Linked DNA regions of Peribacillus sp. FSL E2-0218. The protein of the gene in region 1 interacts with the protein of each later gene in a pairwise test. Links are inferred from orthologs where the notes say so. Each region holds a gene or a part of one and is shown on either strand. Other genes may lie near its edges. The genes, in order: ftsL and MHI53_RS00375.

Region 1 (6,389 bases):
AAATATGAACGGATCGCCCATTCGCTTTTTCCGCTGGAATCGCCTCAAGAGCGGATCTGGAATGCTTTTTATTACCTGAATCAATATGGAACGGAATTCATTAGCGATATCATGAAGCTGGATTACCAATTCAATAATCAGCACAAACTGATTTTCATTTAGAAAAACGAGCCGTTTTGGGAATGGTGGCGGATTAAATTTCATGCTGCATAGCGTTGCTGAATGCCAACCCCTGTCGAAGGTTAATAAATGGAAAAAAGGATGAATGCTATAGCCTGTCTAGGTTTGTAGTTTAAGGGGGTTCGGATTGGAAAATTCCGAACCCCCTTTTATGTTCAGAGATTGGCTCTGCTAAACCACTTACGGTCAGCCATTTTTCAGGTGCTTTCATGTAATTGGTCCTTACAGTTTTGGAAGCGGAATGGGAGCCTCGGACCCGCATGAAGTGGTCCAACACACTTGCTCTTCTTGCGAAAGAAACCTTCTTTTATTCGGGGGTGTGCATAGGGTAAGGAGGTGGGATTTCTTTGTTGAAAATAGTGTTCAATAACTTGTAAGTTGGCCGATACAAAAACGTTATGGTCTGCGGTCGCTTAGAATGAAAGGGTAAAAGTGCAACAAAGTGGTTTGGGACGGAAGGTGCGAGACTCCTGTTGCAAAGGTTACGTGATGCCCCCCCAGGCACCCGGACCGACCGTTGAAAACGAGTGCCTTTCATTAAAATCCTTCGAATGTTGCACACGTAAACTTCGCAGGTATTCATCGAGTTTGTCCACAGGATGAAAGACAGGTGCTAAAGCCTGTCTTTTTCTGTTTCCTGGACACCTGTCAGGCATTGCTTCGACAGGAATAGCGGGACTGCGTCCTAGTTTGAGTCCATTCGAGGGAAATGCACGGTTCTTTGAAAAAATTGGCTAAATAAAAAAGGCATTGAAAAGAAGGGAATTATTACTTGGAAGGAGAAAGTAAAAACAAGTGGAGAAAGGTGGGGGATTGTGGTACATTGAGATTAGAATGTGGGGGTAATGGGTATGTTCATGGGAGAGTACCATCATAACATCGATATTAAGGGCCGTTTGATAGTCCCAGTGAAATTCCGGGACAATCTCGGGGAGCAATTTGTATTGACCCGCGGACTCGATCAATGTTTATTTGGTTACCCTATGGAAGAGTGGAAGCTGCTTGAAGAAAAGCTGAAAGCCTTGCCTTTAACAAAAAAAGATGCCCGGGCCTTTACCCGTTTTTTCTTTTCTGCAGCGACAGAATGTGAAATTGACAAACAAGGGCGAATTAATATCCCCACGCCGCTTACTTCATATGGCCAATTGGAAAAAGAATGTGTAATTCTTGGTGTTACCAATCGTATTGAGATTTGGAGCAAATCCCTTTGGGAAAACTATTTTTCAGCTTCGGAGGATTCTTTCGCTGAGATAGCAGAAAATATGATTGGCTTTGATATTTAAGGCTGCCCTCAGAAATAGAGTCACTCAATAACCGATTGGAAGGATGTCTAGCATGTTTCAACATACGACAGTGTTATTAAAAGAGACGGTTGATGGATTGAACATCAAACCTGATGGAGTTTACGTAGATTGTACACTAGGAGGAGCCGGTCACAGCGAATACTTGCTTTCACAGCTCTCTGACAAGGGCAGGCTTTATGCTTTTGATCAGGATGAAACGGCGATTCGGAATGCTAAGGAAAAACTGGAAAGCTATGGTGAACGCATCGTGCTTGTTCCTAATAATTTTAAATACTTGAAAGAAGAGTTGAATGCCAGGGGAATCGAGAAAGTCGATGGGATCCTATACGATTTAGGAGTGTCATCGCCTCAATTGGATACACCGGAACGGGGTTTCAGTTATAACCATGATGCTCCTTTGGATATGAGGATGGACCAAAGTGCGGCCATTTCTGCTTATGATGTCGTGAATTCTTGGTCATTCCATGATTTGATGAGGATTTTCTTTCAATACGGAGAAGAAAAGTTTTCCAAGCAAATCGCCAGGAAAATAGAAGCGGCACGCGAGATAAAACCGATTGAAACGACATTCGAGCTTGTGGAGCTGATTAAAGAAGGGATCCCAGCACCTGCAAGACGTAAAGGCGGACATCCTGCAAAACGGGTATTTCAAGCAATCAGGATCGCCGTGAACGATGAGCTTGGCGTCTTCGAGGATTCCCTGGAGCAAGCGATTTCGCTTTTGGATATGGAAGGCAGGATTTCGGTTATCACATTCCATTCACTTGAGGATAGGATTTGCAAAACGGTATTTAAGAAAGCGAGCAGCATGCCGGACCTTCCGCCTGGACTCCCTGTCATACCGGATGAATTCAAACCAACCCTAAAAATCATAACGAGAAAACCGATATTACCTTCGGAAGATGAATTGGAAGGGAATAACCGTTCACGTTCGGCTAAGCTAAGAATTGCTGAAAAGCAAAAAATATAGAAAAAATCAGTAAGGGGGAACAGGAATGAGTTCCATAGCCAAAAAAATGCAAGAACAGCAATATGAAGACCAACATCAGCAACAGACACAAACAGTGGTCATCCGTAAGGCGAAGATATCCATTGGTGAAGTTTTCTTACTATGTGCCCTTGCTATTATGGTTGCTTTTATGGGAGTGAAGATCGTTTCCAATCAAGCGGCCATTTATGAAACGAATAAAGAGATCCAGCTTGTTGAGTCGAAAATTGACGAACAGGGCAAAGTGAATGATGATTTGAAAGTGCAAGTTGCCGAACTTAGTACATACGAGAGAATTTGGAAAAAAGCTGCAGCGCTTGGGTTCAAGTTAAATAAGAATAATGTGAAGGGTGTGCAGTAATAATGCAGAAACAAAAAAATATGAAGCATGGGGCAGCCGGATTATTCTTCTTATTCGGCCTGCTCTTTTTTGTTTTAATTTGCCGCTTTTTATATATTCAGGTGACAGGAACAGCAGGCGGGGAAGTGCTTGCTTCGAAAATCGAAAAGAAATACGAGAAAAAACAGGTGATAGAGGCAAAAAGGGGCAGCATCCTCGATACAAAGGGGGAAGTCATCGCCGAGGATACTTCATCTTATATCTTAAGAGCTGTTCTCAGTGACAAGGAACCTAAGCACGTCGAGGATCCGGAAATGACCGCGAGCAAGCTTGCTAAATATATTGACATGGATGAGCAGGAAATTTATGAGCGTCTTACCAGTAATAAAAAGGCTTATCAAGTCGAATTTGGCAGCGCGGGCAAGGATTTGACCCAGGTCGTCAAACAGAAAATCGAAAAAATGGAGCTGCCGGGCATTACATTCGGAAGGACGAATAAACGTTTTTACCCGAATGGAATTTTCGCATCCCATTTGATAGGGTATGTGGAAAAGGATGAGAAAACGGGCGAGATGGCCGGTAAGTTCGGCATTGAGAGGTATCTCAACAAAGAATTGAAGGAAACGAACGGGAAGCTGACGTATGACAGTGACTCATGGGGATTGCTATTACCGGATGCGAAGGAGAAAGTGGTTGCCCCGGATAATGGCAATGATGTCATGCTGACCATCGACAAGAAAATCCAAACCTTCTTGGAAGATTCATTGAGCAAAGTGCAGGCAAAATATGATCCCGAGCAAATCATAGCGATCGTATCCAATCCTAAAACGGGAGAGATTGTGGCGATGGGACAAAGGCCCACCTTCCATCCGACAACGAAAGTCGGGCTTACGGATACATGGCGCAACCTTGCCATTGAAGAAACCTTCGAGCCGGGATCAACGATGAAAACCTTCACGCTTGCGGCGGCTGTTGAGGAAGGAGTCTTCAAACCGAACGATAGTTTTGTAGCGGGAACCTATAAGGCCGGTTCAGGGGAAATTCATGATCATAGTGGAATCGAAAGAGGGAAAAGCATGACGTTTCTTGAAGGGGTCCAACGTTCTTCCAACGTCGCTTTCGCAACACTTGCCATGGATAAGATCGGTGCGGATACTTTCAGGGAGTATTTGACGAAATTCGGGTTCGACAACAAAACGGGAATCGATTTGCCGAATGAAATAACCGGTAAAATTCAATATAAGTACAAGCTTGAAAAAGTGACCACTGCCTTCGGGCAAGGTTCGACCGTCACCCCGATCCAACAGATCCAGGCTGCTTCCGCCATAGCCAATGACGGAAAGATGATGCAGCCTTATGTGATCAAAAGCATTTCCGATCAGGATACAGGCAAGGTTTTGAAAACGACAAAGCCGAAAGTGACAGGGAACCCGATTTCAGCAGAGACTGCCAAGCAGGTGCGTGACTATTTGGAAACGGTCATTTCTGCGAAAAAGGGGACAGGAAGCAAATATGCCATCGACGGATATGAAGTCGCAGGAAAAACGGGTACTGCACAAATTGCCGGTCCGACTGGAAGATATCTGGAAGGGAAAAATAATTACGTATTCTCCTTTTTAGGGATGGCTCCAAAAGATGATCCGCAATTGGTCATGTACGTGGCAGTGAAGCAGCCCAAGCTGGGTGCTTCTTATGTCGGAGCAGACCCATTGTCAGAGATTTTCAATCCGGTCATGCAGAATAGCCTGCAATATTTAAACATCAAGCCATCTGATGTGAAAAAACAAAAAGCGATTGACATCGCCGACTATACCAACCAACCTGAAAGCTCCGCCGCCAAGGAGCTGAAGGAACTTGGTTATGATGTAAGCACTATAGGGAGCGGGCGTAAAGTGCTCGATCAATCCCCGAAGGCTGGGAGCACGCTTCTGCAGGGCGAAAAAATCATCTTGAGAACGGAAGGTGAAATGAAAGTTCCGGATATGACAGGGTGGTCCTTGCGGGACGTCATGAAATTCGCTAATGTCGCCAAACTGGACCTCAAAACGACAGGAACGGGATATGTGAGTAAACAGAATCTCCAGGCAGGGAAAAAGGTGAAGGAAGGGGATTCCTTCCATATTGAATTATCCCAGCCAGAAGGGGCTACTGAAGATATCCCGAAAGATAAAAAAACCGAATGAGCAATGAAGGGGGGAATCCATCCGGGTTCCCCCCTTCATTTTTTTGAAGGTTTCTTAGTCTAGCATCAAGTAGACAAGCATATATTGAAGCATGTATGAAATGGAGGTGCCTGTTTTTGCGTGTTTCGAATGTTACTGTCCGAAAACGGCTGGCAATCGCATTGGCAGTGGGTATCGTAGTTTTTTTTATCATTGATATCCGCTTGGGAATTGTACAATTCTATCTAGGTGATAAGTTGACGGGGCTCGCTAAAGATTCCTGGAGCAGGAATATTCCTTTTGAGGCTAAGCGGGGAGAGATTTTGGATCGCAATGGTGTAGAGTTGGCAACGAATATTTCCGCCCCAACGGTCTATGTCATCCCAAGGCAGATTGAAGATCCCGATCAGACGGCGGGACAGCTTGCTTCCATATTGGATATGACCAAGGAAAAGGCTTATCAATGGCTGACGAAACAAGCGATGAGCGTCAGAATTCCCGAAGGCAGAAAAATATCCCATGAAAAGGCGAAAGAAATAAAAGCATTGGGGATAAAGGGCGTGTATATCGCTGAGGATTCAAAGCGCCATTACCCATTCGGTGAATATCTTTCACATGTACTCGGTTTCACGGGATCGGATAACCAGGGACTGATGGGAATTGAATTGTCCTATGATAAGGAGCTAAGCGGGAAGAAGGGGTTTGTTAAATTCTATTCGGATGCCAAAGGGAAGAGGCTGGAAAACATGGCCGATGACTATAAGCCTCCCGTTGATGGAGATAATTTGAAGCTGACGATCGATAGCAAAATCCAGACGATCGTGGAGAGGGAGCTCGATAATGCGGAGGCAACCTATGACCCTGATGGTCTTATCGCCATTGCCATGGACCCCAATACTGGCGAAATTTTAGCCATGTCCAGCAGGCCGACCTTCGATCCTTCTAATTTTCAAAATGTACCATCCGAAGTGTATAACCGTAATTTGCCGGTTTGGAGCATATATGAACCGGGATCGACTTTCAAGATCATCACCCTTGCTGCAGCGCTGGAGGAAGGGAAGGTGGATTTGCAGAGGGAACATTTTTATGACTCCGGGCATGTTGAGGTGGCTGGATCCACGCTCCATTGCTGGAAAAGCGGAGGACATGGCGATCAAACCTTTCTTGAAGTTGTCGAGAACTCATGCAACCCAGGTTTTGTGGAGTTGGGCAACAGGCTCGGGAAAGACAAGTTATTTAAATATATCAATGATTTCGGGTTTGGACAAAAAACGGGGATTGATTTAACCGGAGAAGGAAAAGGGATCATGTTCAATATGGATCGCGTGGGCCCGGTTGAGCAGGCAACGACCGCATTTGGACAAGGTGTGGCCGTAACGCCGATTCAGCAGGTGACGGCGGTATCGGCTGCCGTG
Region 2 (6,596 bases), 1.5 Mb from region 1 along the record:
TTTACGAATGGATCTTAAACCGGCAAATTTCATCAAGATATCCAAAGCCTTGGTCTTTCAAGGGCTGGCGTTCTGTATAACGGGGCTGATCCTTATCTTGTTTCAGTTTGTCGACTCGCTGCACCTCTATTCCTTATTAAGGGAAACGGGAATGGGGGAAAATGAAGCCAAAGGCTGGAAAGGGGTTTATGACCGTGGGCAGCCCTTGCTTCAGCTAGGGACGGTTGCGGCCAATTCTTTTGCATTGGCGCTTGTACCTGTCATATCCGGATTTGTCCAAAAGCGTGATGAACAAGAATTATTCAATAAAATCAAATTGGCGCTGCGGGTAAGTGCTTCGCTTGGACTAGCGGCAGCGGTCGGCCTGGCAGTCATGATGAGTCCGGTCAATCATATGCTGTTCACGGATGACAAAGGGACGGTTACATTAGCCATTTTTTCAATATCGATATTATTCTCCTCCCTCATCATGACCGCTGCAGCTGTGATCCAAAGCCTCGGTTATACGGTCATGCCGGTCGTCATTACGATTATAGGGGTGTGCTGCAAGTGGGCGTTGAACCTTGTTTTAGTGCCCCAATACCAAATTGCCGGGGCGGCCTCGGCCACGGTACTGGCCTTTATGATCATGTCTGCATTATTTTATGCGGTATTGAGGGTGCATATCAAAAAGCCACTAATGGAGAAGAGATACATATTCATCATCGTAAAGAGTGCGGTCTTCATGAGTGCGGTGGTTCTGTTATATAATGCCTCGTTTCACTTGATGTCCTCAGGAGAGGGCCGGTTGCTTGCCACGATCCAGGCGCTGATCGGAGTGGCGATCGGGGCAGCCGTCTTTGTGGGGACCGCCATACGTGCAGGTTTGTTTGAGGAAGAAGAACTTTCGCTTATACCTTTAGTATCGAAGCTAAAACGATTCATAAAAACGAGTAGGGGGTAAATACCCATGAATGAGATAACGATAATCGGCCTTGGTGCAGGGGACTTGGACCAGCTTCCGCTAGGGATTTATAAAAAATTGACACAAGTCCAACAATGCTTCTTAAGGACGATCGATCATCCTGTGATCGAGGAATTGAAAGCGGAGGGCATCCGTTTCACGGCTTTTGATTGGATATATGAAAAGCACGACCAATTTGAAGCGGTATATGAAGAAATTGCCGAAACATTATTACAAGCGGCTTTGAACCAGTCCGTTTTATATGCGGTTCCGGGTCATCCGATGGTTGCGGAAAAAACGGTCCAGCTTTTGCTTGAAAAAGGGCCTGCGCTTGGAGTGGACATAAAGCTGGAAGGTGGACAAAGCTTCCTTGATCCCTTGTTCCAAGCTGTTCGCATCGATCCGATCGAGGGGTTCCAGCTATTGGATGGGACGGATCTTTCGGCCAATGACCTGCATATCACCCAGCATATGATAATCGGCCAGGTGTATGATGCATTCAGCGCTTCGAATGTGAAGCTTACTTTAATGGAGAAGCTCCCGGATGACTATGAGGTCTTCATCGTAACAGCGGCAGGCAGCAGCAAGGAAAAAGTGACAAAATGCGCTCTGTTCGAGCTTGATCGTCAGTTGGAATTAAGTAACTTGACGAGTGTATATGTCCCTCCTGTCAGAGAAGAAGCGCTGCAATACCGCGAGTTTTTCAAGCTGCGGCAAATCATTGCCCAGCTTAGGGGACCTGACGGTTGTCCTTGGGATAAGAAACAAACGCATGAAAGCTTGAAGAAATACCTGATAGAAGAGGCATACGAGCTTATTGATTCCATTGATGAAGAAGATGATGAGGGCATGGTCGGCGAGCTTGGGGATGTCTTGCTTCAAGTGATGCTCCATTCGCAAATCGGTGAAGATGAGGGCATGTTCACGATAGATGATGTGATCGAGGGCATTACGGCCAAAATGATTCGACGCCATCCCCACGTATTCGGCGATGTTGAAGTGAATGACGAGGAAGACGTAATGGTGAACTGGCAGAAAATCAAAGCGGAGGAGAAAGGCAGCGAAATAACGCTCCAGCCTTCCATATTGGATGGAATCGAGAAATCCTTGCCCAACTTACTTCGCGCCGAAGAATATCAGAAAAGAGCTGCAAAGGTTGGCTTTGATTGGGACGAGGTTTCCGAAGCATGGAAAAAGGTTATAGAGGAAGTGCATGAATTAGAAGAAGAAATGGTATCTCCGGATTGTGATGTGGAAAGAATTCAATCGGAGCTGGGCGACCTCTTTTTTGCGCTTGTCAACATTTCACGTTATTATGACATACAAGCGGAGGAAGCCGTCTACCAAGCGAACCGGAAATTTCATCAGCGTTTTACATATATAGAACAATGCATCCTAAAGACAGGCAAAAAGTTTGAGCATCATTCTTTGGAAGAGCTGGATTCATACTGGGATGAGGCAAAGGCTAAAGGACTTTAATCAAGGGGGAGAATAAGAATGTCGATGAGATTGGATAAATTCCTGAAAGTATCAAGGTTGATCAAGCGCCGCACACTTGCGAAGGAAGTTGCGGACAAAGGGCGGATCACGATTAACGGGCAACAGGCAAAAGCGAGCTCGAATGTGAAGGATGGCGACGAATTGACTGTACGTTTCGGTCAAAAGCTGGTGACGGTACGAGTCGATAAAATCCAGGAAACGACGAAAAAAGATGCGGCAGCAGAAATGTATACGATCGTTAAGGAAGAAAAGCTGGCAGAGGAGTAAGGACAAGCTTGGTTCTATTTCCCTTCTTACGGACATACACTTGTACAAAATCAGTGGTACTGTGAGGGATGAAAAAATGAGCCAATTTATTGAACCGAATGCTGGTTATACAAAGGGAACGATCCAAGAGCATGATGTAACGATGAAAGGCCGCCGTTTACTGGAAATTACCGGTGTCAAGCAAGTGGAAAGCTTTGATAATGAAGAGTTCCTGCTCGAAACGTCAATGGGATTCCTATCGATACGGGGGCAAAACCTGCAAATGAAGAATTTGGACGTTGATAAAGGCATCGTATCCATTAAAGGGAAGATTTTCGACCTTGTTTATCTGGATGAGCAATCAGGGGAGAAGGCTAAAGGCTTCTTTGGCAAATTGTTCAAATGACCTTAACGATCCAATTTTATACGTTGCTAGCGATGATTGGCATGGGCAGTGGTTTTGGAGCTGCCCTGGATACGTATAGCCGGTTTCTAAAGCGTTCCGAGAGGAAAAGGTGGATTGTGTTCATCCACGATTTCCTTTTCTGGATCATTCAAGGTCTGCTTATCTTTTATGTTTTATTTTTAGTGAACGAGGGAGAGTTTCGCTTCTATTTATTTTTGGCCTTATTTTGCGGTTTCGCTGCATATCAAGCATTGTTCAAAGGGTTCTATCAGCGGTTGTTGGAGTTATTGATACATCTGGTGATAAAGTTGGCAAGATTTATCACCAATTCTGTTCACATGCTGATATTTCTTCCGATAAAATGGGTAATAGTATCCATAATAGCCATCGTGATGGGGCTAGGCAAATTCGCCTTCGCATTATTGAAATGGGCAGGGAAAATCGTTCTCTTTATTTTAAATGTATTCTGGAAGCCAATAAAATGGATGTTGACCTATATGTGGAATTTATTGCCGGTTTTTGTTACGAAAAACGTCGGGAAGTTTTATAATAAAGGAAAAGGGATTTTATTGAAAATAAAGAATTCTATAAGTAGAACGCTCAATGGATGGAGAAATAAAAAGAAATGATGAGAGGAGTGATAAAATATGAGTAGCCTTCGTAAAAGGAAAGTGGCAAAAATAGAAAATGCCTACGTCGCCCAACAAGAGAAAAAAGTACAAACAGTAGAAAAAAAGAGGCGCGGTCTAATGCGTAGACTAACTCTTTATTCAGTTTTTGCGGCTCTCTTTTTAATTTTGGCTGTTACCACCCTCGTTACGCAAAATGCTGCACTTGATGAGAAAGTTCAACAGAAGAAGGAAATGCAAGTTAAGCTGGCTAAATTGGAAAAAGACGAAACCCTTCTTAAGGAAGAAATCGTCAAACTTAATGATGACGATTATATTGCGAAAATAGCCAGACGGGATTATTTCCTATCGGACAATGGCGAGATCCTTTTTACGCTTCCAAAAGGTAAGGAAGATAGTGACTAATATTGACACTGTTTTTTTACTTTCGTTATAATATAGTATGAAGAGATTTTTTAACATTTCTAAGGAGGAACATTTTTTTTATGTCAATCGAAGTAGGCAGCAAGTTACAAGGTAAAGTAACAGGCATTACTAATTTTGGTGCATTTGTAGAGCTCCCTCAAGGTTCCACTGGTCTTGTCCATATCAGTGAAGTGGCTGATAATTATGTCAAGGATATCAATGACCATTTAAAAGTGGGCGATACAGTTGAGGTGAAAGTCATCAATGTGGAAAAAGATGGCAAGATTGGCTTGTCCATAAAAAAAGCGATAGACCGTCCTGAAGGAGAGCAAAAACCTGCATACACACCACGTCCGCGCCAAGGAAGAGGGAATGACAGCCGTTCCAAAGACTTCCGCTCAAAAGGTAACAGTTTTCAGCCAAAGGAAAACTTTGAGCAAAAAATGGCAAAATTCTTAAAAGATAGCGAAGACCGCTTAACGACCCTCAAACGTAGCACCGAAACGAAACGGGGAGGTCGAGGAGGAAGACGCGGATAAAACTGCTGCTGAAATAATAGATTAGCAACTTTTCCTGTGAATACTTTCATAGTGTAGATAAAGGCAGGCAGCTTGCTTGTCTTCTTTTAATTGTATCTAAGTTTCCGTGAATCACGCCAAAAAAAGCGCTCCTGTACACTAGTGTGCAGAAGCGCTTTTTCTTGTTTTTTGGGATGACCCGTACGGGATTCGAACCCGTGTTACCGCCGTGAAAGGGCGGTGTCTTAACCGCTTGACCAACGGGCCAGGAAAGAAAGTAAGGATAGCGGCAGAGGGGATCGAACCCCCGACCTCACGGGTATGAACCGTACGCTCTAGCCAGCTGAGCTACGCCGCCATAATGGTAAGTGCTACTGAAGCACAAGTTATATCTTACATTCGTGAGCAAAGAATGTCAACAAAAAAAATAAAGATTATCTATATCCATTTTCCTGATGATTTATTCATGTTATTTTCCGCAAAAATAACCTAAAAACTTTGCTTTTCTTCAAAAAAAAAGGAACGCCCGTTTCTGTATTGGGAAAAACCGGACAAAAACCTGTATACAAATGATTGTTCAAGAAGAATTTCGTCGAACGTTTTTCCAATACGCTTTTAAAATTCTGACAAAAAAATGACAATGGCCTCTTTATAATAAAAATCACTAATACGAATGGGGTGTTGAAATGGAAAAAGTAGAAAGACCAATGTTGGAACCTCTTGGAGATGTTCAATTAAAAGAAGCGAAGGCAGGGGCCATCAATTGGATCCAGCAGCTGCAAATGAAATCGGAGGATATATTCATAAAGAAAGGCATTTCTTTAGCCATTATCGGTTTTTTATTAGGACGGGCATTAATCCTCTCGCAACTGGCACCATTTGGACTTCCGTTTTTCGCAGCCGTATTCCTTATGAGACGTGACAGGGCTCCGCTGGCATTATTCGGATTGATTGCAGGGGGGCTCACCGTTCACTATTCCAATAGTTTAATCATATTCGCGTCGGCGTTCCTGCTCCTGCTTTTTCATAAGATCAAGAAGCCCGCCGTCGAAGGACAATTCAAGACGATGTCGATGTACGTATTCGCTTCAATGTTCCTGGTCAACCTGGCCGAGCAATATCTGGTGTTCCGAACGATTCAGCTGTACGACCTTATGATGATAGGGGTGGAGGCGGGACTTGCCATGATATTGACCTTGATCTTCATCCAGTCGATTCCGCTGCTGACGATCCGGACAAGATCCCAATCATTGAAGACGGAGGAAATCGTCAGTATCATCATCTTGCTGGCGTCGGTGATGACCGGAACGATTGGCTGGATGATATATGATCTATCACTCGACCATATATTCTCGCGATACTTGGTACTTCTCTTCGGGCTGGCAGGAGGGGCCGCCATAGGCTCCACTGTAGGTGTAGTAACCGGACTGATATTTTCCCTTGCAAGTATTTCCAGCCTTTATCAAATGAGCCTGCTTGCTTTTTCCGGCCTGCTTGGGGGGCTGCTGAAGGAGGGACGGAAAATAGGGGTCGCTAGCGGCCTCTTGATCGCCACATTACTGATAGGTCTATATGGCGAGGGCACCAATAATATAATGGTCACACTTTATGAATCACTTGTTGCCGTTGCGTTATTTATATTGACGCCATCATCGATCATCAACAAAATAGCGAAGCATATACCGGGAACTGTTGAGAATTCCGATGAACAACAGCAGTATGCCCGCAAGGTGAGGGATGTTACCGCTCAAAGGGTTGAGCAGTTCTCACATGTATTCGAGGCGCTCTCGAATAGCTTCTCCCAAGTGGATGAAAGGGGGAGATTGGAGGAAGATGAGAAGGAATTCGATTATTTTTTAAGTAATGTGACGGAAAAGACATGCCAGCTCTGTTTTAAAAAGGAACAATGCTGGGCCAAAAACTTTAATACAACCTATGACGGCATGCAG

Evidence for each region.
Region 2: the proteins of ftsL (region 1) and MHI53_RS00375 interact in binary tests that used the Bacillus subtilis proteins (3 or more experiments, as listed by UniProt). The link is inferred for Peribacillus sp. FSL E2-0218 from one-to-one orthologs.

The regions. Positions count from the first base shown.
Region 1 is NZ_CP150304.1:1,607,228-1,613,616, forward strand. The notes cover bases 1,428-4,156. They hold ftsL (cell division protein FtsL), read left to right. Parts: upstream 1,428-2,479; coding sequence 2,480-2,833; downstream 2,834-4,156. Other genes in these bases: mraZ (division/cell wall cluster transcriptional repressor MraZ), read left to right, coding at 1,428-1,463; rsmH (16S rRNA (cytosine(1402)-N(4))-methyltransferase RsmH), read left to right, coding at 1,516-2,454; MHI53_RS07785 (penicillin-binding protein), read left to right, coding at 2,836-4,156. Also shown: bacillithiol biosynthesis cysteine-adding enzyme BshC, read left to right, coding at 1-162; more of mraZ, read left to right, coding at 1,032-1,427; more of MHI53_RS07785, read left to right, coding at 4,157-4,995; MHI53_RS07790 (stage V sporulation protein D), read left to right, coding at 5,112-6,389. UniProt on the Bacillus subtilis protein: Essential cell division protein that may play a structural role. Probably involved in the regulation of the timing of cell division. Also required for sporulation.
Region 2 is NZ_CP150304.1:69,627-76,222, forward strand. The notes cover bases 2,500-5,435. They hold MHI53_RS00375 (septum formation initiator family protein), read left to right. Parts: upstream 2,500-3,742; coding sequence 3,743-4,129; downstream 4,130-5,435. Other genes in these bases: MHI53_RS00360 (RNA-binding S4 domain-containing protein), read left to right, coding at 2,500-2,710; yabP (sporulation protein YabP), read left to right, coding at 2,787-3,095; yabQ (spore cortex biosynthesis protein YabQ), read left to right, coding at 3,092-3,724; MHI53_RS00380 (S1 domain-containing RNA-binding protein), read left to right, coding at 4,210-4,668; spoIIE (stage II sporulation protein E), read left to right, coding at 5,334-5,435. Also shown: MHI53_RS00350 (polysaccharide biosynthesis protein), read left to right, coding at 1-943; mazG (nucleoside triphosphate pyrophosphohydrolase), read left to right, coding at 950-2,422; more of MHI53_RS00360, read left to right, coding at 2,447-2,499; more of spoIIE, read left to right, coding at 5,436-6,596. UniProt on the Bacillus subtilis protein: Required for vegetative and sporulation septum formation. Required for the activation of genes expressed under the control of the sporulation transcription factors sigma F and sigma E.